Regions from separate parts of the Marinobacter sp. G5_S1_61_S3 genome, predicted to be linked through region 2. Evidence: predicted binding sites of a transcription regulator. Region 2 holds the regulator's gene; each other region holds the start of a gene.
The links. The regulator FliA, encoded in region 2, starts transcription of late flagellar genes. The targets are predictions, from matches to a motif close to CTAAAGTTTNNNNNNNNNNNGCCGNTAA.
Positions count from the first base shown of each region.

Region 1: ACTRWH_RS04660 (methyl-accepting chemotaxis protein) is a predicted target of FliA. The motif match lies at 3,292-3,319, and genes of this name have one in related genera.
Region 3: ACTRWH_RS16150 (methyl-accepting chemotaxis protein) is a predicted target of FliA. The motif match lies at 2,294-2,321, and genes of this name have one in related genera.

Region 1 is NZ_JBQKUK010000004.1:54,501-64,563, forward strand. Features, by position in the region: gene ACTRWH_RS04640 (sulfite exporter TauE/SafE family protein) at 1-336, opposite strand, end outside; gene ACTRWH_RS04645 (YchJ family metal-binding protein) at 477-935, shown strand; gene rarD (EamA family transporter RarD) at 932-1,831, shown strand; gene ACTRWH_RS04655 (CHAD domain-containing protein) at 1,851-3,212, opposite strand; gene ACTRWH_RS04660 (methyl-accepting chemotaxis protein) at 3,480-5,156, shown strand; gene ACTRWH_RS04665 (TRAP transporter substrate-binding protein) at 5,260-6,330, shown strand; gene potA (spermidine/putrescine ABC transporter ATP-binding protein PotA) at 6,327-7,457, shown strand; gene potB (spermidine/putrescine ABC transporter permease PotB) at 7,450-8,310, shown strand; gene potC (spermidine/putrescine ABC transporter permease PotC) at 8,307-9,077, shown strand; gene ACTRWH_RS04685 (extracellular solute-binding protein) at 9,074-10,063, shown strand, end outside.
Region 2 is NZ_JBQKUK010000005.1:48,098-58,160, reverse strand. Features, by position in the region: gene motD (flagellar motor protein MotD) at 1-504, opposite strand, end outside; gene ACTRWH_RS05935 (flagellar motor protein) at 533-1,270, opposite strand; gene ACTRWH_RS05930 (chemotaxis-specific protein-glutamate methyltransferase CheB) at 1,270-2,415, opposite strand; gene ACTRWH_RS05925 (chemotaxis protein CheA) at 2,448-4,610, opposite strand; gene ACTRWH_RS05920 (protein phosphatase CheZ) at 4,628-5,416, opposite strand; gene cheY (chemotaxis response regulator CheY) at 5,438-5,821, opposite strand; gene ACTRWH_RS05910 (RNA polymerase sigma factor FliA) at 5,998-6,729, opposite strand; gene ACTRWH_RS05905 (MinD/ParA family protein) at 6,760-7,572, opposite strand; gene flhF (flagellar biosynthesis protein FlhF) at 7,619-8,920, opposite strand; gene flhA (flagellar biosynthesis protein FlhA) at 8,981-10,063, opposite strand, start outside.
Region 3 is NZ_JBQKUK010000016.1:62,619-72,681, forward strand. Features, by position in the region: gene ACTRWH_RS16145 (2-dehydropantoate 2-reductase) at 1-176, shown strand, start outside; gene ACTRWH_RS16150 (methyl-accepting chemotaxis protein) at 209-2,260, opposite strand; gene ACTRWH_RS16155 (histidine kinase) at 2,365-3,252, opposite strand; gene ampD (1,6-anhydro-N-acetylmuramyl-L-alanine amidase AmpD) at 3,252-3,878, opposite strand; gene ACTRWH_RS16165 (DUF1631 family protein) at 3,985-6,351, opposite strand; gene nadC (carboxylating nicotinate-nucleotide diphosphorylase) at 6,576-7,424, shown strand; gene ACTRWH_RS16175 (YqcC family protein) at 7,469-7,807, opposite strand; gene ACTRWH_RS16180 (ParA family protein) at 7,822-8,619, opposite strand; gene hda (DnaA regulatory inactivator Hda) at 8,658-9,374, opposite strand; gene ACTRWH_RS16190 (CDP-alcohol phosphatidyltransferase family protein) at 9,353-9,910, opposite strand; gene ACTRWH_RS16195 (DUF2066 domain-containing protein) at 9,944-10,063, opposite strand, start outside.

The sequences.
Region 1 (10,063 bases), on a different contig from region 2:
TACGCCAATCAGGATCAGAACGCCGAACGCCAGCTCGAACCCCGTGGGTGAAATCAGCATCAGCGTGATCCCGGCCAGGATCATGCCGCCAACTCCCCCGCCAATGGCAAAACGCACCTCGCGGACCTGTAACGCGCCCCGGTTCCTCAGTAGCATGAGAATCGTCAGCACCACGGCGTTCAGAACCAGCGGCGCCGGTATCAGTATGGGGCTGATCAGGAACAGCAATGGTGCCGCCAGCGTACCGATGCCATAACCTGCCACGCCTTGCAAACAGGCGCCGGCCAGCAAAGCCAGGTTAGCAAGGAGTATCTGCAGCAGGGAGAGGTCAGTCACAATCGGGCTACTCGATCAGGTCAGTTGATGATTGTTGATAGCACAGCCGCAGGGCAACTAAAACTGTTAAAATGAATCATTTACGTGTCCTGGGTCTGCCGGGTCCGTGAACAGCACTAACCGGCGATAAGGACGACCCGATGGCGCCAGAGATTACCCCGGACGACTGCCCCTGTGGCAGCCGCCAACCGTACAGTACTTGTTGCGAGCCATGCCATCAGGGCAAACCGGCATCCTCACCGGAAGCCCTTATGCGATCTCGCTACAGCGCGTTTGTACTGAATCTGACGGACTATCTGAAAGCCACATGGCACACCAGCACCCGGCCTCAAGACCTTGATTTGACCGAGGCGCCGAAGTGGGTGTCGCTGCAGGTACTGTCGTCAGATGAAGGTGAACACGAAGGCACGGTGCACTTTCGCGCCCTTTACCGGGCAGGCGGCGGCTGGGGGTATCTGGATGAGAACTCCCGCTTCGTCCGCGACGATGAGCGCTGGTACTACGTGTCCGGCGATACCCGCGAAGGGACCCTCAAGCCTGGCCGGAACGAATCCTGCCCCTGCGGAAGTGGCAGAAAATACAAGGCCTGTTGTCTGTGAAACATGCTACGCCTGATGCAGCAAAAGGCGTGGGTTTCGGCCTGGCCGCCTATACCTTGTGGGGCTGTTTCCCCATTTACTTCGCGCTTTTCGAGGGTGTGCCCTCTTACGAGGTGCTGGTTCACCGGATCGTCTGGTCCTGTGTTTTTCTCGCCATCGTGGTGAGCTTCCTGGGGCGCTGGAAACCCATCACTGCTGCGTTGGCACGCCCTAAAAAGCTTGGTTTCGTATTCGGCTGTGCGGTATTCATTGCGCTGAACTGGGGGGTCTATATCTATGCCGTGGAAACCCGTCATGTGCTCCAGGCGAGCCTGGGGTATTTCCTCACGCCCCTGGTGAATGTCGGTCTGGGCATGCTGGTGCTGCGTGAGAGCATTACCCGACTGCAAATTGTGGCGGTTGCATTGGCGACCATCGCCATCCTTTATCAGCTTTTTCTGTTGGGCGTGGTGCCTTGGATCACCCTGGTACTTGCGTTCAGCTTCGGCACCTACGGCCTGCTTCGAAAGCAGGTGGAGCTGGATGGTCTTTCGGGCCTGTTTGTTGAGACGCTGCTTCTGCTACCGGTCGGCCTGCTGGCTCTCGGGGTTCTGGGCTCGGCCGGAGAATCCCACTTCAATGACAACATCACCATTGCCTTGCTTTTGATGTCCAGCGGTATCGTCACCGCCATCCCCCTGTTGTTCTTCGCCGGTGCGGCCCGCCGGCTGCGCCTGGCAACCGTGGGCTTCCTGATGTACATCAACCCCACGCTGCAGTTCTTCATCGCGCTGTTTGTGTTTGATGAACCCATGAGTGGGGAGAAGCTGGCGAGCTTCGTGATGATCTGGGTGGCGCTGGGGCTTTATTCCTGGTCGGCCTGGATGGGGCGTGGGATGAATCCCACCCCCAAATAGTGGGTTGTCTAGTGGGTTGTCAGGCAATACCGCCGAGGGACAGTATGTCAGCCCGTACGCGATGTTTCTCCACGGCAAGGTCTGAAATCAGCGTGTTCAGGCCCGCCACGGGCGCCAGCATGTCCGGCTCCGTGGCAATGCTGTTGCGAAAGGCCAGCAGCATGTCAATCTGCACGTGCAGGTCCTGAAAGTCACCGAACCGCTGTTGTCGATGTTTTAATGGCCTGAGCCTGTCGTGAAACGCCGGTTTGTTCAACTCGGCCAGGTAGCGTATGCGTTTCAGCCGTTTGCGCAGGTCGTGAAAGTGATCGTCCGGGGACTGTTCGTTCAGTTGCCGCGCCACGGCGTCGTGCTTGTGTATGTGCTTTTTCAGGGCTTTGTGGATGTCTTCGATGGCCAGTTTCCGGGTTATCTTCTTCAAGTGGCGGGAGGTGATAAGCTGGTACCACTCATCCATGTCTTTGCGGTATTGGCCGCTGCTCAGGCGTTTGGTCAGCTCCTGGTGTTCAATGTCTGCCAGGTTGGCAAAATAGCTGCGGGCGCCGGAGCTCACCAGGGCCAACCGGGTATCTTCCTCCAGTGGCCATTGCGCCAGGTCACCCAGTAACACGTGAAGGTCTCTGAGCCGGCTGGTGGCTTGGCCATGCCGTTTCAGACTCTTGACGGCCTTGCGTAAATCGCTGTCACCACTGATGTCGACAACTGCTTCGGCGATGGCCCGGCTGCGGCGAATGGCAATACGGTACTGATGCAGAAACTCGTCGTCGTACCCCTGCAATACGCCCGGTTCCAGATCCCTGATGCGTTGATACTGGTGTAACAGCGATTCCGGGATGTGCCATGCCAGCGGAGAGTGCTCGTCGATACGGATTTTCGTCCGTTTGCGATGAAACTGCTCATAGCTGACGTCTTTGGGTGTCAGGAACCGTTCAAGCCGGCCCCTGTTCTTGCCGATCTCGCACCAGTGCTCCATGGGCAGGGTGATGTGCATGTAGCTGCACGTGGGGAAGGTGTCGGGTGCGTGCTTCAGCAGTAAGCCTGCCAGATCCTCCAGCGCAGGGTTGTGGCCAATCAGGGTAATGCTGTCTTCGTCCCGGTCACGCAGCCAGTCGAGCACGACCTCATGGTTAAACGTGTATAGAACAGGCGCCAGTTTGACGGCGTGTTGATGGTTGCTCGGGATCAGGCCTTCCAGGGTTTGTTGTGCGCGGGTGGCATTGCTGCAGTAGACCGTTCCATCGAACGCCCCATCCGCACGGATTGCCCTGCTCATGGGAGCCAGCTGTTTCAGACCCCGGTTGTTGAGGGGGCGCTGGTGATCACGAAGGCCATCATCGGCCCAGCTGGATTTGGCGTGGCGAATCAGATAGAGGTGTTTCATCCGTGCCCCTGAAACTGGTTTTATTGGGCCAGGTTTGATGAATCGGACGTTTGGGGCTAGACCTTTAGTCTAACGCTGGTTCAAGTCCATCCGCTACCGGCCGTTAAGACTTTTAACAATAAAAGCAAATGCATGAATGAGTTGTGGCAGTGTCGCAGCTTTACACCCCGAAGTCGCACACACCGGTATTACAAACTGGAACACACCCTGGGTGCCCGGTTGTGGATAATTACGCTGAACATTTGATCTCATACGGAGAACTTCTTGATGACATTGCTGAGCCGGTTACGCATTCGTTCCCGTCTTCTGCTGGGCGTTCTGATCCCGGTAGTAATAACGGCGGCAACCCTTGCCTGGATTACGGTCGCCCAGATCAAAAGCGGTGGTGAGGCTGAGCTTGAGCGCCTTGAAGCAAGTTTGCTCAGTGCCCGCAAGGAAGGGTTGAAGAATCTGGTGGATACCGCCCGTTCCGTGGTGCTGGACGCGAAGAACGATCCGGACCTTTCGGATGCCGAGGCCCGTGAAGCGGCAAGGGATCGTCTACGCTCCATCCGATTTGGGGGCGGCAACTATATTTTTGCGTATGCCAAAGATCTGGAAAACCTGGCCTACGCGCCGGATCCTTCCCGGGAAGGACCTACGACCAATCCAGATGTTCAGAAGCTGATACGATCACTGTTCGAAGCGGCACGGAAGGATGGCTTTTTTGGTTATGACTGGCCCAACCCCGCCTCCGGCGAGGTTGAGCCCAAGGTGTCATTTACCACAATTGTTCCCGATTGGGGCTGGATGATCGGGACCGGTGTGTATGTCACCGATATCGCGGAAGTGGTTTCTGCCGCACGCGCGGATATTGAAGCGGAGATAGCCGAAACCCTCGGTTTTATCGTTCTGGTTACTGTGATTGTGGTCGTCATCGCATTGCTCATCGGTGTGTTTGTCGGTCGTACGGTGACGAAACCGTTGAACACCGTTACTGCGATGATGAAGGACATCGCCGAGGGTGAGGGCGACCTCCGCCACCGTCTGCCGGACGAAGGAAACGACGAACTCGCCGAGCTTGGGCGTCGCTTCAACGCCTTCGTGGTGAAAATCCAGGACACCATCCGCGATGTCGGCGCGACCACTGACCAGGTTGCCTCGGCCGCGGAAGAGCTCAGCCGTGTTGCCAATGAAACCCGTGCTTCGGTACAGGAGCAGGGTTCGGAAACCGATCAGATTGCCTCCGCCATTAATGAGATGGCGGCCACGATCCAGCAGATTTCCGGCAATGCCAACTCGGTGGAAAGCGCCGCCTCTGACGCCGACAGGCTTGCACGGGATGGCGGCGAGACCATTGCCAACGCACAGGCGTCCGTCAATCAGTTGTCGGAGGAGATTGAATCCAGCTCTGGCCGTATCAGTAATCTGGCTGAGAAAACCGACGAGATTACCCAGGTGCTGGACGTCATCCACGCCGTCACTGACCAGACCAACCTGCTGGCCCTCAACGCAGCCATTGAGGCCGCCCGGGCCGGTGAGCATGGCCGTGGTTTCTCGGTGGTTGCCGATGAAGTCCGCCAGCTTGCCAAACGCAGTGCGGAATCCGCTGATCAGATTCGCGGTATGATTGACGGCTTCGTGACCGAGTCCCGCGCAGCGGTGGAGCGGATGGACGCGTCCCGCCAACGCTCCAGCGAAACGGTTGAGCGCATTAACCACGCCACTGACGCCCTGCGCACCATTGAGAAGTCTGTGGGCCATATTCATGATCAGGTGACCCAGATTGCCACCGCGGCGGAACAGCAAAGCCAGGTGGCCGAGGAAATCAACCAGAACGTGGTGCGCATCGTGGACGCGGCGCAGCGTAGCGATACTGGTGTGAACCAGACCAACGAGGCAAGCCACGAGTTGGCGCGGCTTGGTGAGAGTCTGCGTGAGCTGGTAGGCCAGTTCAAGGTATAGAACCGTTGCTTCTGGTCGGTCGACGATTGGCGTCAGCCGGCCAGCAAGCTATGATGTGGGCGATCTGATCCGACCACTACAAAAAACGGAACCTGACCTCGCTATGACTATTCGCAAATCTTTCATGACCGTCCTGGCATTGGTGTTCGCGCTGGCAAGCGCGTCGCTGTCGGCCCAGGAAACCTATACGCTTCGCCTCGCAGAAACCTGGGGGCCCAACTCTCCGATTCTGGGTGAAACAACGCGCCACATGGCCTCGATGGCTGAAAAGATGTCGGGCGGCCGCCTGCAGTTCCGCATTGATTCATCCAACAAGCACAAGGCGCCATTCGGTATTTTCGATATGGTGAAGGCGGGCCAGTACGATATGGGGCATACCGCCTCGTATTACTACAAAGGCTCGATTCCCAATGCCATGTATTTCACCACCGTTCCCTTCGGGATGATTGCACCTGAACAATACGCCTGGTTTTACTACGGTGGCGGCATGGAATTGATGGAAAAGGTATATCGTCCCCATGGCTTGCTGTCGTTTCCCGGTGGCAATACCGGCAACCAGATGGGTGGCTGGTTCCGCGAGGAAATCAACAGTGTTGAGGACCTCCAGGGTTTGAAAATGCGCACACCCGGGTTCGCCGGCGAAGTGATGTCCGAAGTGGGCGTTGCGGTGACCAACATCCCCCCTGGGGAGCTCTACAGCGCGCTGGAGCGAGGCACGATTGACGCTCTGGAGTGGGTCGGCCCGGCACTGGATTTTCAGATGGGCTTCCATCAGATCGCAAAGTACTACTACTCCGGCTGGCAGGAGCCTGGCGCTGAAGTTCAGTTCCTGATTAACGAGAAAACCTGGAACAAGCTTCCCGAAGAGCTCCAGGAAGTACTGCGGGTGGCTATGCGGACCGCCGCCTACGACATGTACATCCAGAGCATGCATGAAAGTGGCGTGGCCTGGGATCGTATGAAGGAAGACTATCCGGATGTCACCCATAAAACCTTCCCGCCAGAGGTCATTGAAGCGCTTCGTGATGCCACAGAGAAGCTGTTGGCCGAAGAGGCGGAGAAGGATGAACTGGCACGGGAAATCATCACTTCCCAGCAGGATTATCTGAAGCAGGTTCGTCAGTGGACCAACATTTCCGATAAGGCCTATCTGAACAGCGTTTCGGGTGAATGAAAGAGACGCTTCTCTCGTTGAAAAACGTCTCCAAGGCGTTTGACGACAAAACCGTGTTGAACTCGCTGGACCTGGACATCCTGGACGGCGAGTTCATCACCCTTCTGGGGCCGTCGGGTTGCGGCAAAACCACCCTGCTGCGCCTGATGGCGGGTTTTGAGCAGCCAGACACCGGGGCAGTCAGCCTGTCTGGCCATGACATTACCCATGCCGCCCCCGAACACCGCCCCCTGAATACCGTGTTCCAGAACTACGCGTTGTTTCCCCATATGTCGGTGTACGACAACGTCGCCTATGGCCTGAAGATGGAGAAACGGCCCAGGGACGAAATTCGCCAGCGCGTGGATGAAGTGCTTGCCATGGTGCAACTGCAGGATTTCGCCCGCCGCAAACCGCATCAACTCTCTGGTGGACAGCAGCAACGGGTGGCCATTGCCCGTGCCGTGGTCAAGCGTCCGCAACTTCTGTTGCTGGATGAGCCTCTGTCTGCGCTTGACTACAAGTTGCGCCGGACCATGCAGGTGGAGTTGAAGCGACTGCAACGGGAACTGGGCATCACGTTTGTATTCGTGACCCACGATCAGGAAGAAGCCCTGTCGATGTCGGATCGGGTGGTGGTCCTGAAAGACGGCGCGATTCAACAGCTGGGTACGCCCCGGGAAATCTATGAGCGGCCCGCCAATCTCTTTACGGCGCGCTTCGTTGGGGAGACCAACCTCTTTCCGGGATATCTGACCTCGGTTGAAGATACTGGCATTACCCTGGATATCCTGGGCCTGAGCCGTACCCTTCAGAAGCCCGGGTTTACGCTGCGCAAAGGTGAGCAGGTGAATGTCCTGCTGCGTCCGGAGGATATTCGTGTGCTGGCTCCTGAAGACGAAAAGGGTCTGGCCGGCAGGATTGTGGAGCGAAACTACAAGGGCAGCACGCTGGACTCAGTGATTCATCTTGAGGACGGTACTGAAGTGCTGGCCAGTGAGTTTTTTGATGAGGACGATCCTGCCTTTGACTATAAACTGGGCGAGCCCGTGCGGGTCAGTTGGGTCGACGGCTGGGAATGGTTGTTGCCGGTTGAACTGGAGCCCGTCAACAACGACGCAGAAGAAGGGCTGAGTACGAATGCATAGGGTGTTACAGCAGCCCTTCAAAACCGCAGTGCTGATTCTGGTCTGGGGCTGGTTGTTGCTTCTTGTGCTCACCCCGAACCTACTGGTGGTGGGTGCCAGTGTGATGACACGAGACCCCGGCACCTTCCTCTCGTTGCCGCTGAACCTGGACAGTTACCGGCAGTTGTTCGACCCGCTGTACCTGGACGTGTTCCTGAACTCCCTCTACATGGCCGGCATGACGACCGTCTTCTGCCTGCTGATAGGATATCCCTTTGCCTGGGCATTATCGGGCCTGGGCAAACAGCGCCAGATGCTGCTGATTTTCCTGTTGATTGTGCCTTTCTGGACCAATTCCCTGGTGCGCACCTACGCCCTGAAACTGCTGCTGGCCACCAACGGCCTGATCAACAATGCACTCATGGGGTTGGGGCTGATCGACGAGCCGCTGAGAATGCTCTACACCGAAGGTGCTGTGATCATCGGGCTGGTATACCTGCTGCTGCCGTTCATGATCCTGCCTCTGTACTCCGTGTTCGATGACCTGAGGAAAGAGCTGCTGATGGCCTCGCACGACCTGGGAGCGGGCAAGCTTTCGACGTTCCTGCACGTGACGATACCTCTGACCTTGCCGGGCGTGCTGGCGGGCGTGATGCTGGTGCTGTTGCCCGCCATGGGCCTGTTCTTCGTGGCGGACATACTGGGTGGTTCCCGCAATCTGCTGGTCGGCAATGTCATCAAGAACCAGTTCCTGGACGCCCGTGACTGGCCCTTCGGTGCCGCCGCCAGCATTCTGTTGACGGTTGCCATGGCTGTCCTGCTGTTTGCGCACCGGCTCAGCCAGCGGCGGCTCGGTGAGGAGGCCAGGGCATGAATCGCTGGCTGCCGAAAACCTATCTCACCCTGGTGTATGTGTTGCTCTACCTGCCGATCCTGGTGCTGGTGGTGTTTTCGTTTAACAGTTCCCGCACCGGGTACCGCTGGGGCGGGCTCAGTCTGCAATGGTACGAGTCGCTGTTCAATAACCACGCCATGGTCCAGGCCATGTGGAATTCCCTCTGGCTGGCACTGGCGGCGGCCACGGTATCGACCATTATTGGCGCGCTGACAGCGTTGGCTCTTCACCGGTATCGCTTTCGTGGCAAGCGTGTGCTGCGAGGGATGCTGTTTGTGGTGATGATGTCGCCCGAGATTGTATTGGCCATCTCTTTGCTGGCGTTGTTCCTGTTGGTGGGCCTGCAACTGGGGTTTGTCTCTCTTCTGCTGGCCCACGTTACCTTCTGCCTGCCATTTGTGGTGATCACCGTAATGGCACGATTGAGCGGGTTCGATGAAAGCCTGCCCGAAGCGGCGCGGGATTTGGGCGCCAATGATTTCACCATGACCCGCACGGTACTGATTCCGGTAATCATGCCAGCATTGCTGGCTGGATGGCTGTTGGGCTTCACCCTGTCACTGGACGATGTGGTGGTGAGCACCTTTGTGAGTGGTCCCAGCTATGAAATTCTGCCACTTCGCATCTACTCTATGGTGCGTGTGGGCCTTAAGCCGGAAGTGAATGCCCTGGGCACCCTGCTGCTGGTGTTTTCCCTGGCAATGTTGATGCTGTCCCAATGGATACTGACAAGGAGCAAACGATGAAGAAACTGGCGCTCGCGGGCCTGATGGCTGCAATCCTGACCGGATGCAGCTCGCAGGAAGAGCCGCAGGTACTGAACCTCTACAACTGGTCTGAATACATGCCCCAGGAGGTATTGGACCGCTTTGAGGAGGAAACCGGTATCCAGGTGGTCTACACCACCTATGACAGCAATGAGGCCATGTACGCACGCCTGAAGCTGCTCGATGAAAGTGGCCAGTACGATCTGGCGCTGCCGTCCACCTATTACGTCAACAAAATGCGTAAGGAAGGGCTGCTGGAAAAGATCAACCACGAGAAACTGGAAGGCTTCGAAAAGCTCGACCCCGAGCTGACGAACCTGGATATCGACCCTGAAAACCAATACAGCGTTCCCTACCTCTGGGGCACCACAGGGCTGGCCTACGATGCCAATGATGTTGAGGGCGAAGAGGTAACGGCCTGGTCGGATCTGTGGGACGAGAAATACGAAGGCCGCGTGATGCTCACCAACGACATGCGCGAGGTGTTCCACATCGGGCTGAGAGTGCTCGGATACTCTGGCAACAGCACCGATCCCGAAGAGATCGAGGCGGCTTATGACAAGCTGACCGAACTGATGCCTGCGGTGCGTACCTTCAACTCGGATGCACCGCGAATGCCCTATCTTGAAGGCGAGACCGACATCGGCATGATCTGGAATGGTGAAGCCGTGATGGGTGAGGAGGACATGCCGTCCCTTGAATACGTCTATCCGGAAGAGGGCATCATTGTCTGGCTCGACAGCTTTGTGATTCCCAAGAACGCCGAGAATGCAGACGCTGCCCATCAATTCATCAGTTTTGTCATGCGGCCGGAAATCTCCGCGCTGATCAGTGAAGACATCGGCTATGCCACGCCCAACCTTGCGGCCCGCGAATTGTTGAGCGATGAAGTGGCCAACGACCGCACCAGCTACCCGACACCGGAAGACCTGACCAACGCCGAGTTCCAGAAGGACGTGGGTGAC
Region 2 (10,063 bases):
GAGTACAGCAGCGATTTTCTCCACCACGTCGAAGGCATCGTAATGGGGCTCGGCATCACCACTACCAAATAGCAGGCTGTTGCGGAGACTGAGCTCCAACCACTCGTCGCTGGTTTCCAGTGTAACCACACCCTGATTGATCAGTTCGTCAAACTCCAAAGCCAACTGGTCCGCCATGGCACGCAGCGCCTCGGTGCGCCCTTCTGCACTCATGGAGGGATTTTGCGGAGCTTCGGTCACCGGCGGGTTAATCACATCCTCGGCCGCCTGCGGCGTCGAACGTCGGGGCTGATCACCCACTTCGATAGGCTGAAAGGAGCGCTGGGGGGCATTGAAGACGCCAGTCAGAGTTTCAGAGAGCACCTTGTACTTGCCCTCGTTCACCGACGACACGGAATACATCACGACAAAGAACGCGAACAACAAGGTGATGAAGTCGGCGTAGGAAATCAGCCAGCGTTCCTTGTTGTGAAGATCGTCATCCTGCTGCCTGCGTCGTCTCATCAGCTTACCCCTCAGCCAGGTGCCGGCACTACAGGAAGCCCCGCAGGCGCAGCTCGATGGATTTAGGGTTCTCGCCATCGGCAATGGCGATGATGCCGTCGATCATCATGTCTTCATAACGGGTGCGTTCCCGCAGAATGCCTCGCAACTTGTTGGCAACCGGGAAGAACAGCAGGTTCGCCAGAGCAACACCGTAGATGGTGGCCACGAACGCAGTGGCGATACCGCTGCCAAGTGACTGGGGGTCTTCGAGGTTGGTCATCACCTGAATAAGCCCCATCACCGCGCCAATGATGCCAATGGTCGGCGAATAGCCACCCATGGCCTCAAACACCCGGGCGGACTCCAGATCCCGCTGTTCACGGGACTCAAGGTCCACCTCCATAATGCTACGGATGGTTTCTGTCTCAGCGCCGTCCACCAGCAGTTGCAGCCCTTTACGGGCAAAGCGCTCAGATTCCTTCTCAGCCAACCCTTCCAGCCCCAGCAAACCCTGCTTACGGGCCTTGACGCTCCAGTCGATGACTTTGCCGATACCATCTTCCAGGCTGATGTAGGGGGGAAAGAACACCCAGCGCACCTGGGAAAAGGCCCGCTTTAACAGCGGCCAGGAGGTCTGGAGAATAGTGGCTGCAAGCGTACCACCAATCACGATCAGCGCGGCCGGGCCATTGAACAGCGAGCTGATGGCGCCACCTTCCAGCAGGTTTCCACCGAGAATCGCCACAAAGGCAAGAATGACGCCCAGCAGGCTGAGAATATCCATCAGCTCACCCCATCCGCCAGGCGGGGACCAATGTCATCGAGCGCAAGGATTTCGTCAGACAACCCGGCCTTGGCCACGGCCATGGGCATACCGTAGATCACCGAGGTTTTTTCGTCCTGGGACCAGATATCGGAGCCTGACTGCTTCATCAGGCGACAGCCTTCCTTTCCATCCGAGCCCATACCCGTCAGGATCAGGCCCAGGGTCTTGCCGGGAAAACTCCTGGCCAGGGAGCCGAACGTCACATCCACACAGGGCTTGTAGTTAAGCCGGTCATCTCCGGGAAGAATCCTGACCCTGCCCTGGCCACCCCGGTTTTCAATCATCATCTGCTTGCCCCCGGGGGCAAGCAACGCAACGCCCGGCTTCAGCATTTCGCCGTCTTCAGCCTGGCGTACCTGAATCTGGCACAGCTTGTTCAGGCGCTCGGCAAACGCCGGGGTAAAACTGGCCGGCATATGCTGAACGAGCACCACAGGCGCGGGAAACCCGGCCGGTAACGCCATTAGTACACGTTGCAAGGCCACCGGGCCGCCGGTGGACGTGCCGATGGCAACCACACTGTAGTGTTTCGCAGGCCCGCGGCGAATCGAACGACGGGCCGGTGCTTCAGGCTCTGGGGCGCTGGGGCGAGAGGACCTGTCCGATACCGCCGGCCGCTCGGGCACGCTGCGCCTTGCCGGTCCAGGGCTACGGGGCGAAGGCGGCGGAGCGGTGGGAGGCGGCGCCGACGGTTTCGCACCAGGGCGACTGCCAGCGACATCCAGTACACGCTCAATGAGTATTTTTTGAAGCTGACTGGAATCCCGGGCAATTTCCTCAAAATTCTTGGGCAGGAAATCAACGGCACCTGCCTCAAGGGCATCCAGGGTCACCCGGGCACCCTCGTAGGTGAGAGAGGAGAACATCAATACCGGCGCCGGCTGTCGCTTCATGATCTCACGGACGGCGCTGATACCGTCCATGACGGGCATCTCGTAGTCCATGGTGATGACGTCAGGCCTCAGCTTTTCAGCCAGCTCGACACCTTCGCGCCCATTGGTGGCCACACCAACCACCTTGATCTGACCGGAAGCGGTCAGGATTTCCGTCAGTCGCTTGCGGAAAAAACCTGAATCATCAACGACCAGGACAGAAACCGTCATCCATTTCTCCTAAACCTGGGCCCGCCGCAACGTTATTTGCCGTAGTTTTGCAGCAGGCTCGGAACATCAATAATGAGTGCAATACGACCGTCGCCAGTGATGGTCGCACCCGCCATACCCGGCGTTCCCTGAAGGGCCCGGCCCAGGGGCTTGATCACCACCTCTTCCTGCCCGATCAGCTGATCCACCACAAAACCGACGCGCCGCGTTCCCATCGCCACGATAACCACGTGGGCGTTTTCTGGTTCCGGCTGCCCAGCGGCGCCTTTGACCAGCCATCGCTTGATGTGGAACAACGGGAAGACTTTGTCTCGAACCACGATGCATTCACGGCCATCCACAATGTTCTTCTTGCTGAGGTCCAGATGGAAAATCTCGACCACGTTCACCAGTGGCAGCGCGAAGGATTGGTCGCCAAGCATGATCATCAGGGTAGGCATGATGGCCAGGGTCAGCGGCACCTTGATGACGATGCGAGACCCTTTGCCCAGCTCCGACTCGACGCTCAGCTGCCCGTTGAGCTGACTGATCTTGGTTTTCACCACGTCCATGCCAACGCCACGACCGGACACATCCGATATTTGATCCTTGGTGGAGAACCCGGCGGAGAAAATCAGGTTGTAGCACTCGGTGTTGGTCAGTCGGTCAGCGGCATCCTGTTCGTAGATGCCCTTTTCGACCGCTTTTCGGCGCAGTACATCCGGATCCATACCAGCACCGTCGTCTTCGATGGACAACAGGATGTGGTCGCCTTCCTGCTCAGCCGACAGCGTCACACGACCCTGACGAGGCTTGCCCGCCTTTTCACGAATATCGGGTGCCTCTATACCGTGATCAACCGAGTTGCGAACAAGATGGACCAGAGGATCGGACAGCGCCTCGACCAGGTTTTTGTCCAGGTCGGTCTCTTCGCCGTGCATCTCAAGGTTGATTTCTTTCTTCAGGCTGCGTGCCAGGTCGCGAACCACCCGCGGGAAGCGGCCAAATACTTTCTTGATGGGCTGCATCCGCGTTGCCATCACCGCTGACTGAAGATCGGTGGTCACCACGTCCAGGTTGGAGACGGCTTTGTGCATATGCTCGTCTTCACTCTGGGCGCCCAGACGCTGCAACCGGTTACGCACCAACACCAGTTCACCCACCATGTTCATGATGTCGTCCAGGCGCTTGGTATCCACCCGCACCGAAGTTTCAGCCACTGGTGCATTCGCATCCCGTGCCGGCATCGCGGGCGTTACGCCTGCCTTGCCATTATCCGCAGGCGCTTTTTCGGGCTTACCAGTCGGTTGCGCGGGCTTGTCAGCCTTGGCACTGGGAGACGTGGCCGACGGCTGCTTTGCAGCAGGCCCAGGGGCCGGCTTGGCAGTTTCTGCCGTAGGGCTACCACCCTTGCCGTGCAGGTCATCCAGCAACTTTTCGAACTCGTCGTCCGAAATCAGGTCGTCGCCACCCTTGCTGTCACTGGCCTCATCACTGGTAACCTTGTCGCCCGAGGCATCCTGGCTGTCAGGGGCTGTCTTGCCGGTTTCAGGCGGGCCTGAGAACTGTCCCTTGCCATGCAATTGGTCCAGCAGGGCCTCGAATTCATCATCGGAGATGTCGTCTCCGCTCCCTCCGTCACCGCCTGAAAATTCATTGCCGTCGTCACTGGAAACCGGAGCGCTGGTCTTTTCCTCTTCCAGGGCATCCAGCAACCGCTCGAATTCGTCGTCGGTAATATCACCGCCATCGTCTCCAGAACTGGCTTCATTGCTCTCGTTCTGTTCTTCGCGAGCGACCGCTGCGTTTGCTGGCGACGACTCCCCTGCCGGCTGCGCCAATGCGTCCAGAGCGGCAATCAGTTCCTCGGGAGCTGGCGTCGGTTCCTCGTGGTGGCGAACCTGTTCAAACATGGCATTGACGTGATCCAGGGCTTCCAGCACCACGTCCATCAGTTCCGAGTCTACCTTGCGCTTATGGTTGCGCAGTATATCGAAGACGTTCTCCGCGGAATGACAGCAGTTCACCAGGGCATCGAGTTGCAGAAACCCAGCGCCGCCTTTTACGGTGTGAAAGCCTCGGAAGATGGCGTTGAGCAGATCGCTGTCGTCCGGGTTTTGTTCCAGGTCGACCAGTTGCTCCGACAGCTTTTCGAGTATCTCGCCTGCCTCAACAAGGAAGTCCTGCAGGATCTCTTCATCGGCATCAAGCGCCATGCGTTACCCTCTCTTACTCAGAAACCGAGACTGGACAGAAGATCATCAACATCGTCCTGTCCCGATACTACGTCTTCGCGTTCTTCGGCCTTGATCTGTGGACCAACACCCTGTTCCGCCGATATCTTTTCCCGCTCTTCCAGTTCATGCACGGTGCCGGTCATCTGGTCCACATGACTCGCCATCACTACCAGGCTCAACAGATGCTCTTCCACCTCTTTAACCAGAGTGGTGACCTTTTGGATCACCTGCCCAGTGAGGTCCTGGAAATCCTGGGCCAGAAGAATTTCCGACAAGTTGTCGTACATCGCCCCGGCATCGGTATTCAGGGTCACGAAAAACGTGTCGATACGGGCATAGAGCTCACGAAATTCAGCCGGCGCCATCTCGCGGCGACGCAGTTTCTGCCACTGGTCTCTCAGCTCGGCGGCCTCGTCGCGGAGGGCGCTGGCCTTGGGCATAGCCTCCTCAACCAGATCCATGGTCCGATTGGCCGCTTTACCGGTCATCTGAACCACGTACTCAAGGCGATCCGACGCATCGGTCATCTTCGACAGAGCTTCTGACTGTTCGGCGTTACGGGGATCGATCTGGAAATTGCGGATCGCCTCGTGGAGGCTGCGGGTCAAGCGGCCGACTTCCCGATACAGGCTCTGGTCCCTCACCTCGCTCAATTCATTGATCAGCGTCATCGCGCGGCCATAGTCCCCGGCGTTGACCTGTTCAACCAACTCGGCCGCCTGGCTGCGGAGTTTCTCCGTGACCTCCGGGTCGAGCCCCTGTGGGTCTTTTTTTCTATTGCTCATGGGAGCCGTCCGACCTCTGAATTACTGGATGCGTTCGAAGATCTTCTCAATCTTCTCCTTGAGTACGGCTGCCGTGAAGGGCTTGACCACGTAGCCGTTCACACCGGCCTGCGCAGCAGCGACAATCTGGTCGCGCTTCGCCTCGGCGGTCACCATGAGCACAGGCAGGGTTTTCAGGCTGTCATCGGCACGGACTTCCTTGAGCAGATCGAGTCCGGACATCCCTGGCATATTCCAGTCGGTTACCAGAAAATCGTATTTGCCGCTCCTGAGCATAGGCAGTGCTGTATTGCCGTCGTCTGCTTCGTCAGTGTTTGTAAAACCGAGATCGCGAAGCAGGTTCTTAATGATCCGTCGCATTGTGGAGAAGTCATCCACAATCAGGATTTTCATGTTCTTGTCCAATGGGACCTCCAGTTAAAAACGCCCGGAATTCGTTTTTGGCTTCCGGCTCACAGTCTAGCAGGCCGGTAGTTTAACCGCTTATTGTGTGGCCTTTGAGCCGGTTGTAAAGCACCGGTTACCAAAAGGCTACAGTAAAGAATGCCTGGTAACGCTGTTCAATGGGACTGGCGGCCTGTTCAGCTCTGCCAACCAGTAAGACGCCCCCGCAGACGGAGCGCGGCCTGGCTGTGAATCTGGCTGACCCGGCTTTCACTGACACCCAACACAGCACCAATTTCCTTCAGGTTCAATTCTTCCTGATAGTAAAGGCTGAGCACCAGCTTTTCTCGCTCGGGCAGGTCACCAATCGCAGCTGCCAGGCTCTTCCGGAAGTTGTCGGACGCCAAGCCATCCAACGGGTTATCACTGTCCTCTGTTTCTTCTATCGGCAGCTCGCCGGATTCATTGAGCTCATCCAGGCTAAAAAGTCGGCCACTGTTAGCATCGCTCAGGGAGGAATAGTATTCGTCGAGGTCCAGCCCCAGCTCCTCGGCTACTTCCGAGTCTTGAGCTTCCCGACCCAGGCGGTCCTCGACAGCCTTGATGGCTTTGGCAATGCGGCGGGAGTTCCTGTGGACGGATCGGGGTACCCAGTCACCTTTGCGAATTTCATCTACCATGGCTCCGCGAATCCGGATCCCGGCGTATGTCTCAAAGGTAGCCCCCTTGTCGGAACTGTATCGCTGTGCAGCTTCCAACAAGCCAATCATGCCTGCCTGCATAAGGTCATCCAGTTGGACAGATGCCGGCAGCCGCGCCATGAGGTGAAGCGCTATTTTTTTGACCAGCGGGGCCTGCTCCTCAACGAGCTGGGAAGGTCCTCGTGTACCCGTCCGGTTGTAGGTTCCAAGTTCTTTCGCCAATGTCATGTATCCGGCTATTCAGTGACAGGATCAAAATCAGACTTCGACGAGCCGCTCCACAAAGAATTCCAGATGTCCCCGGGGCGATGATGGCAGCGGCCAGCTATCCACTTTCTCCGCGAGGCTCTTGATCGCCAACGATGCTTTTGCCCGCGGATAGGCGTCCAGCACGGCACGCTGGCGCTGTACCGCTTTTTTTACGGCCTCGTCATACGGCACCATACCCACATATTGTAGTGCCACATCAAGAAAGCGCTCGGTAACCCGGGTCAGTTTTTCAAACAGATGGCGACCTTCCTGCTCATTCCTGACCTGATTGGCCAGTATACGGAAGCGGTTGGTGCCGTAATCCCGGTTCATAAGCTTTATAAGGGCGTAGGCATCGGTGATAGAGGTAGGTTCATCACAGACAACCAGTAATAGTTCCTGTGAGGCTCGGAGGAAACTGACCACCGATTCGGAAATACCCGCAGCGGTATCAACGATCAGCACATCGATCTGGTCACCCAGTTCGCTGAACGCGTTGATCAGGCCAGCGTGCTCCAGATTGGAAAGCTGGGTCATGCGTTGGGTACCTGAGGACGCGGGCACGATTTTGATGCCACCGGGGCCGTTGACCAACACATCCCGAAGGTCACATTCCCCGGCGATGACGTCCTGGATATTACGATTGGCGGTAATGCCAAGCAGAACGTCAATGTTGGCAAGGCCCAGGTCGGCATCGAGCAGCACCACCCGCCGTCCCATTTGTGCTAGGGCGATGCCAAGGTTCACTGATACGTTGCTCTTGCCAACGCCCCCTTTCCCGCCGGAAACGGCAATCACCTGTACCGGATGTGGTTTGCTCATACTGACTCTGATCTCTTGCCGCGTTTAACCGCAGGCTGTGTTGTTTTTAAACAGCGACTGCCTGTTGCTGCTGGAGTTTCTTCAGCCTCTCCACGGCCAACCGCACCAGCGGAATGGACTCAGCGTGGTGCAGGTCTTCCGGGATTTTCTGCCCGTCGGTGTAATACGCCACCGGCAATCCCGTTTCCATGACGAATCCCAGCGATTCACCCAGGGTCAGTGCTTCATCGATTTTGGTCATCACACAACCCGTAAGATTTGCCATCTTATAGCAATGCCAAACGGATTTCATGATGCGCGGCTGACTGGTTGCCGAAACCACCAGATGGGTTCGAATCCGATGGTGACTGCGAGCCAGCTCCATAAGCTGCTCCTCGTAGCCCTTGTCGGTGCTGGTCAGGCCAGCGGTATCAATCAACACCAGGTGCCGGTCCGACAGTTCGTCCAGTATGTCGTCCAGGGAATGGGTTTCGTCCACAACCCGAACTGGAACGTTCAGTATGCGCCCGAATACAAATAGTTGCTCATGGGCCGCGACCCGATAGCGATCGGTGGTGACCAGCGCCAGAGAGTCGGCACCGTGGCGCAGCACATAGTGCGCGGCCAGCTTGCCGATGGTCGTCGTCTTGCCGGACCCGGTTGGGCCCACCAGGGCGTAGACACCGCCCTCATCCGCCCATTCAGTACGCGCGGTCTTCACACCGGCGGCCAGCATTTTCAGAGACTGCTTCCAGCCATCCTCAAGCCGGCCTGCGCGGTGGCGCCGGGACAGAGAGTTGGCGAGCTCCAGCCCGAGACCAAACTCCTGCAACCTCTCAGACAGCCTCTGCTGTACTGCGTTCACCGCTGTTTGTTCGGGTTCACCGCCATTCCGGGCACTGACCAGGTCACGAAGGGAACTGATCTCCGCACGCATTTGCGCCAGTTCTCCGGAATAGGCAGCGCTGGCAGCGGTAGGCTCTTCAACCACCATGTCATCGTCGGCCAGCGATTCTTTCGACAAGCCAGCGTGACCGAAGTCCCCACCCGCAACCGCAACCGCATTACCATAGGTCGCGCGCTTTTCCCGCACTTCCCGAATACGATCGCGAGAGCGGCCGAGTTCGTCCTCCAGGCGGCGATGCTGTTCCGCCTGCATTTCGGCTAGCCGTGAGCCATTGGTGGCTTCCCGCGCAGCGTCACCGAGGCGTTGGCGCGCCATATTTTCGTCATAATCGAGCGCTGTCACAATTTCGACGCCACCATCCACACGACGATTGGAAAGGATTACGGCATCGGGACCCATCTGATCCCGCACCTGACGCAGTGCCTCTGCCATGCTTTGGGCAAAAAACCGCTTAACTTTCATAATGATGCTTCCTCCCCGGTCAGCGCTTTCCAGCGCCTTCCGCCTTTCCAGCCGCGGCCTTTACTGACCGACGGATGCGACAATAGTGATCTGTTTGTTATCCGGAATTTCCTGGTACGACAGTACATGCAGACGCTCTACTCCGTAGCTGGCAAACTTCGCCAGTACCGGGCGCAAGGGCCCTGAAACCAATAGAATCGCCGGCTTGCCCAACATCTCCTGGCGCTGAACGCTGTCCTGGAGCGACCTCTGAAGCTTCTCAACCATATTTGGCTCCAGCACCAGCCCGATGTCTTCCTGACCGCCGGATTGTTGACTCTGCTGCATGGACTTCAGCAATAACTGTTCCAAGTCTGGATCCAGAGTGATCACCGGGATCTCTGTGTCGTTGCCACAGATACTCTGGACAATCATCCGGCGCAGTGACTGGCGGGCAACCGTGGTCAGCAGCTTCGGGTCCTGGCTCTTCGGATGAACGTTCACGATCGCTTCGGCAATAGAGCGCATGTCACGGATCGGCACTTCCTCTTTCAGCAGGTTCTGCAGCACCTTCAGCAGCAGGCTGATGGAAATGGTGGTGGGTACCAGTTCTTCCGCCAGCTTTGGAGATACTTTCTCGAGCTGTTCCAGCCACTTCTGGACTTCCTCATGGCCAAGCAGTTCGTGGGCGTGTTTCTGGAGGATCTGGTTGAGGTGTGTTGCCACTACGGTACTGGCGTCCACGACGGTATAACCGAGGGTCTGTGCCTGGTCTTTCTTGTCCGGTTCGATCCAACTGGCGTCCAGGCCAAAGGCGGGGTCTTTGCCCTCTATCCCCTCGATCTTGCCGAACACCTGACCTGGGTCTATCGCCAGTTCACGGTCCGGATGGATTTCTGCCTCGGCAATGGTCACCCCCATCAGGGTGATGCGATAAACATTGGGCATCAGGTCGAGGTTGTCGCGAATATGGACCGAAGGCATCAGGAAGCCCAGATCCTGTGAGAGCTTTTTGCGAACGCCCTTGATGCGGCTGAGAAGCTGACCACCCTGGGACTTATCCACCAGGGGAATCAGGCGATAGCCCACCTCCAGGCCCACGACATCCACGGTGGCCACATCGTCCCAACCGAGTTCCCGGGTTTCCCCCGGCGGCGGCAGCTG
Region 3 (10,063 bases), on a different contig from region 2:
CGGTTGCCCGCAAAACGGCGCGGAATACCTCATCCATGCGCAGCGACAGGCGGCGGGGCCGCCCTACCGAAATTGACTTTATCAATGGGTATATCGTCGGGCGCGGGCATGCGCTGGGCGTTGATGTTCCGACAAACCAGATGCTGACAAACTGTATTAAACAGCTATCGCCATAGATCTCAGGAGCACACCCTTCAGATCCCGAATGTCAGACCCTGAACGCTTCCACGAGGCGCTGCAGGGATGCAGTCAGTTGTGACATTTCCCGTGACGATGCCAGGGTTTCCTCGGCGTTATCTGCCGTTTTCTCACCCAGGACACTGATCTGTTCAACGTTGGTATTGACGTTTTTCGCCACGGCAGACTGCTCCTCGGCCGCCTGTGCGATCTGGTGGCTCATATCAACAATGGTCGAAATCCCCTGGGCAATCCGGTCCAGCGCTTCCGTCACTTCCGCCGATTTCTTCACCGTGGTTTCAGTCACGTCATGGCTGTTGGTCATGGCCGCAACGGCTTCCTTCACGCCGCTCTGCAACCGGGTGATCATACCCTCGATTTCCTCAGTCGATTTGTGGGTACGCTGTGACAGTGAACGTACTTCGTCTGCCACCACCGCAAAACCACGGCCCTGCTCACCGGCGCGCGCAGCCTCGATGGCCGCATTCAATGCCAGGAGATTGGTCTGCTCCGCAATCGCCTTGATTTCGACCAGAACCTGGCTGATGTTATCGCTGTCGGCGTTTACCCGGTTGATGACATCAACCGCGCCGGAGATTTCGGTGGCAAGACGGTTGATGGTGGCGACGGTATCCGCAACCACTCCGCGGCCTCTCTCGGTATCCTCTTCAGCCGCGCCAGCGCTATCAGACACGCGATGAGCACTCTCAGTGACCTCATTGACCGCTTCCACCATCTGGTTCATGGCTTCGTTGATCTGGCCAGACTCCTCCATCTGCCGCGCAACGGCCTCACTGTTCGCAGCCGCGGTATCGTTGACACGAGTGGCCTGCCGATCGACGTCCGATGTAGTGCTGCTCACTGAGCGGATCAATTCGGCAATCCGGTCCGTCATGTTGTTGAACTCGGTAGTCAGTTCACCCAATTCATCACGATTATCCAATTGGATGTGAGTCGTCATATCGCCCTCAGCCACGGACCTTGCTGCCGTGCTGAAACGATTAATAGCCGTGCGTACCGACATAAAGAAGCCGACGTAGAGGTAAACCACCACCAACAGGACAATTACCAATGCGGCAATAATCAACTGCCGTTGCTGCAGCTCGCCCTCCAGGCGTGAGTTCAGGTTTGCGCCAACGACGTCAAAAATTCCAGCCTTGAGCGCATCGTAATGGGCAAGCTGGTTTTCGATGGTGCGGTTGAAATCCCGCCAGGGTAACTCGAGGCGCATGGGCGTGATGATGTTAGCATCCAGCTCGTCACGCACAACCACCAGACTCTCGAGAATGCCCTCGACAGCATCACCTGTCGTTTTCTCCAGGGTCGGCGATGCGTCCATCGATACGGTCAGTGCAGGCCCGAGCAGTGATGCGCGGTTGGTCAGTTCGTCATAGATTTCATTAAGAGCGTCACTGAGGTTGTAACCGACCTGCCCGTCGATGAGCGCAAAGGTCCCGAACGTCCTGGCCCGGCCAATGATGCTGCGGGCATCCGGCAGCGACTCACGCAAAAGCCCCAGAAGCAGCAGGTTTTCCCGGGATGCGTCCTGCCCCAGGCCGGAAATTTCAATGGTCGCGGACAAGAGCGCCCGCACTTTCTGGACGAACTCCTGATAATACTTGAACTGGGGGTCGATATTGCCCTGATAACTGTCAGTCGATTTGAGTGTTTGCCACTCTTCCACCAGCATCGCCACCTGCTGGGACCAGTTACCGGACTCATCAAAACGAGCCTCTGCGTTAACCAGTTCCTCAAGAATTCTATCAATCGTTTCTGACGACTCTGCCGACTGTGAGAGCAGTTCATTGTCATCCTTGATCTTGCCGGGGGCACGAAAATCCCGGTATGCCATGGACTCTGCCAGCAGCGTATCCACCTTTTCGAGCTGCTCCAATCCCTCCACGCCCCGGGTCATGGTATCAACCGACCGGTTCAGTTCACTGATAACCAACCAGGAAAGGGCAATAATGGGAAGCAGGAACAACACACTGATCAGGCTGAATTTGTAGAACATCGGCAGCCGATTCATCAGCGCTACTGCAGGCTTGATAAGCTGGTTCACGTGTACCCCCACAGAAAGCATCGAAAGGATGGAACTTTATTCTATTTGTTTATATTGTCGACTAAAGTACTACAAACTTGAGTGTTTTTCGGCGTAAAAATGTAATTTTTGTCAAAATGTCGTGATCAGCGCACACCGGCAATAACCAGCAGCGCAAGGATGCAGATCCAGACCAGCATGCTTCGGTTCAGCAAATCCCGGATGGCCTCCAGGCTGCGACCACCAAAGCCCGCCCATTCGTCCGGATGGATCTTTGAGAACCGTTCCGGGTCCAGTGCATAGCCCGTCAATGCCGCGCTCGCAGCGCCCATCAATAGCTGGTTGGTTCTGAGGCTAAAATCAAACAGTCTTCGTTTCCCTTCTTTCATCCAACCGGCAAGATCACCTGCGACTCCAAACGTGAAGGACAGTAGTCGTGAGGGAAGCCAATTGAGTATCTCCGCCAGCGCGGCAAACCCTGGTCTCGCTGCCACCTGCGGCCAGTGATCCCTTAACGCGACAACTCCCCTCGCAAAGAAGGCAGCCGCAATACCGCCAACGGCATACCAGAAAGCGACCAGAAAAAAACGCTCGAAGACGCTGACCATCAGCGTTCGTGACAAAGCCAGATGCATCTCATCGGGCGACGTTGCCGCGCCCCGTTCGTCAGCCGGTAAAATATCCATAACGTGATGCCAAGCGGACTGCATGTCGCCCCTGGCCCAGGATTCACTGTAAACCTCCAGGCGCGCCCGCCAACCCGGCGCACCCATCAACAACACCATCAACAAAAACTCCAATGGATACGCGGCCATGCGCCAGCCAATGGTGTGCAGATAGTACTCCCCGGCGGCCAGAATCAGCGAGGGCACAAGAATAATAACCAGCCCCTTCCATAGGCCTGCCTCGTTACCAGACCTTTCAGCGCCTCCCCGGTTAAACGCGGAACGCCACAACGGCTCAGAAGACCAGGCGTTGGCCGCATCCAGCTTGCGTCTCACCAGGTAAGCGAGCAGAAACACCACCAATACCATCAGTTATCCGCTCCGTTGCCATGCCCTGTACCAAGCAGTTGCCGATATCGGGGCCAGTCAAAAGCCGGGCCTGGATCGGTTTTGCGACCGGGTGCGATATCGCTGTGCCCGGTGATCCTCTCTGGCGTGATGGCCGGCCACGATTTCATGATCAATGCTGACACGTCAGCAAGCACCTCATACTGAGCTGCGGTGTATGGAATGTCATCCGCACCCTCCAGCTCAATGCCGATCGAATAATCGTTGCACTCTTCCAGGCCCTGAAAGCAGGACCGCCCGGCATGCCACGCGCGCTCCAACAAGCTGACGAACTGAAGGCATTCACCATCCCGGCGGATCAGCAGGTGTGACGAAACCTTCATATCGGCGATGGTCTCGAAATAGGGGTGCTCTGAGGGGGACAGTTGGTTGCAGAAAAACCGTTCGATGGCATCGCCTCCGAACTGCCCGGGAGGAAGGCTGATGTTATGAACAACCAACAGGGATATTGCCGCCCCGTCGGGGCGTTTGCCAAAATTTGGAGACGGGCACCAATGGGCGCCGGCTACCCGACCGGTCGTCCGTAATCCGGCGACAGCCGGTGGCGACAGGTCAATGGTGTTGCGCGAAGGGATGGTTTCAGACAATGTGGTTCCAACAGGCCGGGGCGAACAGACCGGTCCACCGATGCGTTCGCCGTTGTTGCTTTGATGCCCCTGATTGAAGCACAAAGTCTCCGGTCTTGCTATACGATCAGTCCTTGCGGCTACTGCGAAGGTTGTCGATGATGGATTCCAGCGCCCGGTCGAATATCAGGCCGTCGTCCAACATGGAGATCTCATCCGCAGCGAGCGCCAGTGCGAGGTTTTCACGCTGATATTCCGCCACCTTGGCACCACTGCGATTAACGAAGATGTACTTGCCCGTCGCCTTGATAAACGCGGCCAGCTTGCAGCGTGTTTTGTTGCCATCACGGGTCAGCTCAACCCAGGAGCCAACACGAAGGCCATCAGCCCGCTCCAGCCATTGAAGCTCGACATTTGCGCCGGAGCTCCCGGCCAATTCCTCTGCGGCCGGCTCTTCAGGGCTTGGCACGGGGCTAGCAGATACAGACGTGGTGGCATCCGAGGGCTCGGAGGCGCCTGCCATTACGCCCTCAGTCGTTCGCTCCACTTTCTCTGGAGCTTTGGGCGCGGTATCCGACATATCCCTGGAGACCACAGACGGTTCCGCCTCCACCTTTTGGGGCGCAGCCTGAGGTTCAGGTTCGGGCGCCACAGCAGGGCGGGTTGTGGTGACAAGGCGCTGGAACACGTCCACGTGGGCCAGTTCAAGGTCTCTTATGGCGGCGTCGGTGGCAAACGGGTCCCACGAAATTTCCTGTAGGGCGTTTCTCAGACCGTCCACGATTCCCGGAATCGACCGCAGCAGCTCGCTGCGAGTGTTGTCGTTGATGGGCCTGGGATCAACACTCCATACGAGCTGCCGGGTAAGGTCACATGCCTCATCCCAGCGCTCACTGTCTTCACCCTCACGCAGCACAATCCACTGTAGATACTTTGCCCACGCCTCATTCAACAGTGTGACGACCGGAGGAGACAGATCCCGACCGGTAATCTGTTCGTTCAGCAGGTTCTCAGACGCTTTGGATGCCCGCTCCTGCTTGGCCCTGCCTTCCTCAGCATCACGCAGACGCTGCTCCACGAGCTCCCTGCGACGACGGTCCAAATCCATGAAATGGCCGAAATCGCTGAGCAACTCACTGAAAATATCGACGTTGTCGGTAAACTCGTTGAGCACGCGATCAACCACCGACTCGATCTTGTCTCGTAGCGGATCACGCTGGCCGGCCTTTTTCTCGGTCCAACCGATAGCAGACATGGCCAGCTCATTCAGCAGCTTCCGTACCGGATGTCCGCCCCGGTTAAAGAAATTGTTGTCGCTCAGCGCCACCTTGAGTACGGGAATCTGAAGGCGCCCGATCACGGACTTCATCACCGGATGGAGCTGACGGTCTTCCAGGATAAAATCAAACAACATCGACACGAGATTGATGACGTCGCTGTCCACTTGGCCGACATCATGTTTCTTCCCGGTTTCCGACCGGAACACCTGCTGTAGTTGCTCTGACAGAGGCACAACCTCACCCTGCCCCCAATGGACTGACTGAGACTGGATTTCGTGAAGCCGCGTCATCAGTGTACGGGTGTCGAGCGCGCCGGCGCTGGGCACACCACTGTTTTCTGTGCCGTACTCGCTCGAACTCTGCCCCTGGTGCAACAGAGCGCTCAGTTCAGAAAACGTTGCCCGCACATCGTCGGACGGCGTCGTGAGCGGCCCCGACGCATCTGACTCCGAGCTCGCTGACAGCGTCCCAGCAGTCCGCCCCCCAGCCGGGGCGGATTTGCCAGACGCGCCCTGGCCACCGACCGGCGGGCGACGCATGTCGGGCAGCACCCCTTCGGCGATCAGGGTTTTGTTGGCATCCTTGTAGAAATCACCCAGAACCCCCACCAGTAAGCGGTCGAACAGTTTAAGCACCACCAGCTTGGCACGGATATCGATATCCAGATCGGAACAGGCTTCCGCAACTCCTCCGCAGATCACCTCCGGGCTCAAGGGCATCTGGCTATCTTCCAGACGCACCGAGGGCAGCAGGTGAGCAACCCGCACATTCAGCAGGCGTATAACCTCCGCGTGTTGGTTGCGCAGTTTGTTGATCAGGTTGTCGATGGCGACCTGCTGCTCCAGATCGGAATGGTCCAGCAACGCCAGCGAGTCCTGGTCCACCTCATCCAGGGTGCCACTGCCACCACCCGGCTTGAACGAGCCGATGTCATTGAACGCGCGGCTGACGTACTGCAGCACCGACACGGTCATGTTCTTGCGCCGCAGCCTCAACTCACGCATGGCGTCAAAGTACGCGGTCTGATCCTGGTTGGTTCCAGCCTTGTCCGCCAGCTCAAAAAGCGCGTCGTCCGCCTTGTCGAAAAAACCAGACAGTACAGACTTCAGTGACTGACCCGATACGTCACGCAGGCGCACCAGAGAGCCCGGCAGGGAAAACCTGTCAGGAAGCTTCTGGCCTTTGAGACTTACAACCTTGTTATCCTGCGCCATTCGGCTGCTCCGGGTGATAGCTGGAGAAATGTGTTATTGCACATCTTAGGCCTTACCCACGTCACCTTGTGTCAGAATTTGTCACCTTTTGTGTCTAAGTGATGGTTGTCACAGTTTAGCACCCCCACCTTTCCACGTTTGGCGAATCTGGCTGTGGCCTATAGAATCACAACCGCACACCCAACGTGCCTCCAAACCGCCACTGAACAACCGGAAATTCTGCCATGATTCCAGCCGAACTGCTCCGCCAGTCCCGCATTGAAACCGTTGCACAAAGCCTGCGTGAAGACATTGGAGATGGCGACATTACTGCCATGCTGATTCCACAAGCGCGCATCAGTCGCGGACATGTCATTACCCGGGATGCCGCAACCATTGCCGGACGCGCATGGGTTGAGGAGGTGTTCCGGCAGGTGGACCCGGGGGTCACCCTGAGCTGGCAGGTGCAGGACGGAGACGAGGCAAGCCCCGGCCAATCGCTGTTTTCCATGGAAGGCCCGGCTCGCAGCCTGCTCACCGCCGAGCGCTCAGCCCTGAACTGGCTGCAGTTGCTGTCCGGCGTTGCCACCACATGTGCCGGCCATGCCCGCCGTGTCGCCCATACCGGTGTTCAGCTACTGGATACCCGCAAGACCTTGCCTGGCCTGCGACTGGCGCAGAAATACGCGGTCACCTGCGGTGGCTGCCATAACCATCGCATTGGTCTGTGGGATGCCTTCCTGATCAAGGAAAACCACATTGCCGCCTGTGGCTCCATTGCGGATGCCGTCAGAGAGGCCCGCCGACTTGCCCCTGGCCGGCCGGTGGAAGTGGAAACCGAAAATCTGGAAGAACTGGATCAGGCCCTGGCCGCAGGCGCGGACATCATCATGCTGGATGAATTCTCACTGGAGGATATGCGCCAGGCGGTTATTCACACGGCTGGCGCCGCAAAGCTGGAAGCGTCCGGCGGCGTCAACAGCGAGACACTGGTGCCGATTGCCGAGACCGGTGTCGACTATATCTCTATCGGAGCACTGACCAAGGATGTCAGGGCGGTGGATCTGTCCATGCGCCTGGACACTCACGACTGATTCGGCCGGAGGCCCGGTTCACACGCTCAGGGTTGATTATACGCTCAGGGCTGTCCGGACAGCAGGCGGTCCATTTCTTCCAGCTTGCTAATCAGGGCGGCCCCGGACTCTTCCCTGCCCCGGAAGTGCTCTTCCGCCATCGGTGCCATACCTGACACCTGAGGCAGGGGCTGACCGCCCTCAATCAACACTTTCATGCGGCTGACAAAGACGAACTGCAACCACTGGGTAAACTCCAGCGTGTCCACGGCAAACGGCTGGGCACTCTGCAGCGCCTCTGGCGATGGCGGCTCACTCTCCCACGCATCAATTCGCCGCAACTCAATCTCTATCTGAAGCAGGCTGTCCGCGACACGGGTGGTATGGTCGGACGAATTCGCCATAGATACGCTCACTCTCAATCTGCCAGGGGTTCCAGTTCAACGGTTTCGCCATGAAGCACTCGGTACAGGTCTTCATACTGCCGTGTCAGCGGATGTTTCGGTGCCATATGAATCAACGGTTGCCGGCTCTGGTGCGACTCCTTCATCTTCACCGAGCTGGACAACCTCACCGGCAATACGGGCAGGCCCTCGTCCATCAGCTCACGCACCAGCTTCTTTGGCAGGCTGGCGCGGGGCTGGAACTGGTTTGCGACAATACCTTCGACCACGAGGTCTTCGTTGTGGTCTTCCTGCAGCTCCTGAATCTCGTGAAGGATGCTGTAGAGAGCCTGACGGGAAAAATCATCGCAATCGAAAGGAATAAGGCATCGCTGCGCCGCAATCAATGCGGATCGAGTGTAGAAATTGAGCGCCGGCGCCGTATCAATGTAGATTTCGTCAAACGACTCACCGAGTTTCTTCAGCGCTTCTCTCAGCTTGTAAATCTTGTGCTTGGCTTCCAGTTTGCGCTCCAGAAAATCCAGTTCCGGGCTGGAAGGCATAACAAACAGGTTGTCGAAGGGAGAGGCGTGGACAAACTCGTCAGCGCGCCGATTAAACACGGTAAACGCCACCGTCTGCTCAAGGTAGTCGGCAATGGTATCCTTGAGCTCGCCCGCAGGCCTACCCAGCAGGTAGTGGGTGGAATTACCCTGGGGATCAAGATCGACAACCAGTGTTCGTTTGCCCCGGGCGGCGCTGATCGCGGCCAGGTTACAGGTGATACTGGACTTGCCGACGCCACCTTTCTGGTTAAACACTACTCGTCTCATGCTGCTTCCTCTGACAGTTTCCCTGCGAATATAACGCCCTACCAGCCCAACACCGACTTAACGAACGGGATCGTCAGTCGTCGCTGGGCGCGTAATGAGTTTTCATCCAGGCGATCCAGAATGGCCAGCAGATCGGCCAGTTTCCGGGGTGCTCGCCTGAGTATGAATACGGCCACATCATCACTGAGGACAAGGCCGCGCTGCTCCGCCCTCGCCATCAGTATCCTCAGGCGATCATCGTCGCGATAGATGCCCAATTGAATGGTCAGGCCATGACTCAACCGGGACACCAGGTCCTGCAACCCGAATGGCAACGACGCCGGCAGTTCCGACAGGCTGACGACCATCAGGTGCCCATGGTCATTCACCCGATTGTACAGATGGAAGATGGCCTCTTCCCAGTTTTCCTGGCCCGCAATGAGATCCAGGTCATCCAGGCAGATCACTGACTGTCCTTCCAGCCCTGAGAGCGAGTCGGGACCCAGAGGAAACAACTCCTCCATGCTGACACAAACCGCACTCTGTTGGTTTTGCTCCGCCAGATGACAGACCGCCTGCAACAGATGGCTTTTGCCAGTGTCTGCGTCGCCACAAACGGCGATGACGGGTACAACACCAACCTGCTCGCAGGCAGACTTAAGTCTTGCCGCGGCATCGGCATTCCGGCCACCATGAAAATTATCAAAACGGGCGTCGTCTCGAAGCTTGACCCCCAACACCAGCTGTGACGCACTCACTGCCTCTTTGCCCTCCATGCCCTCAGACTCCATACGCCGATATAGTGCGCACCGCTGAAAATGGCTGAGGCCGCCACCAGCAGAATGCCAACGTCCATAACCCACGGTTGCATCGGCAAATCCGCCAGCAGAATGATGATCGCGAGGGCGACCAGAATCTGGATCAGGGTGTTAAGTTTACCGGGCAGGCTCGGCTGCATTTCAAAGCGACCGACACCGTAATGAAACGCCAGCCCACCACACACGATCAGGAGATCCCGGCCCAGCACCAACCAGAACAGCCAGGCCGGGAGTACGCCAGTTATAGCCAGCATCAGATAGGTGGTGATCAGCAGTGCCTTGTCCGCCAATGGGTCGGCAATGGCGCCAAGCCGGGTTCGCCAGTTGTAGTGACGAGCCAGGAAACCATCAAAGGCATCCGTTGCGGATGCCAGAAAAAATATCACCAGGGCAAAACGATATTCCTTGGCCATAAGGGCTGCCGCAAAAGGAGCAATCAGCAAAATGCGCAAAAACGTCAGCGCATTTGGAATCCAGCGCCAGCGGTGCGTCATGACATGACTCCCCTAATACCGAACACCGCGATATTATTCCCCGTCTTCCGACTCGACGATGGAGGCAGGCTGCCAGCGGTAATGAAGCACCTGATAGAGTGACTCGAACGCCTGTTCTGACTCTTCCTCGTTTGCCAGTAGAGGCTGGTAAAC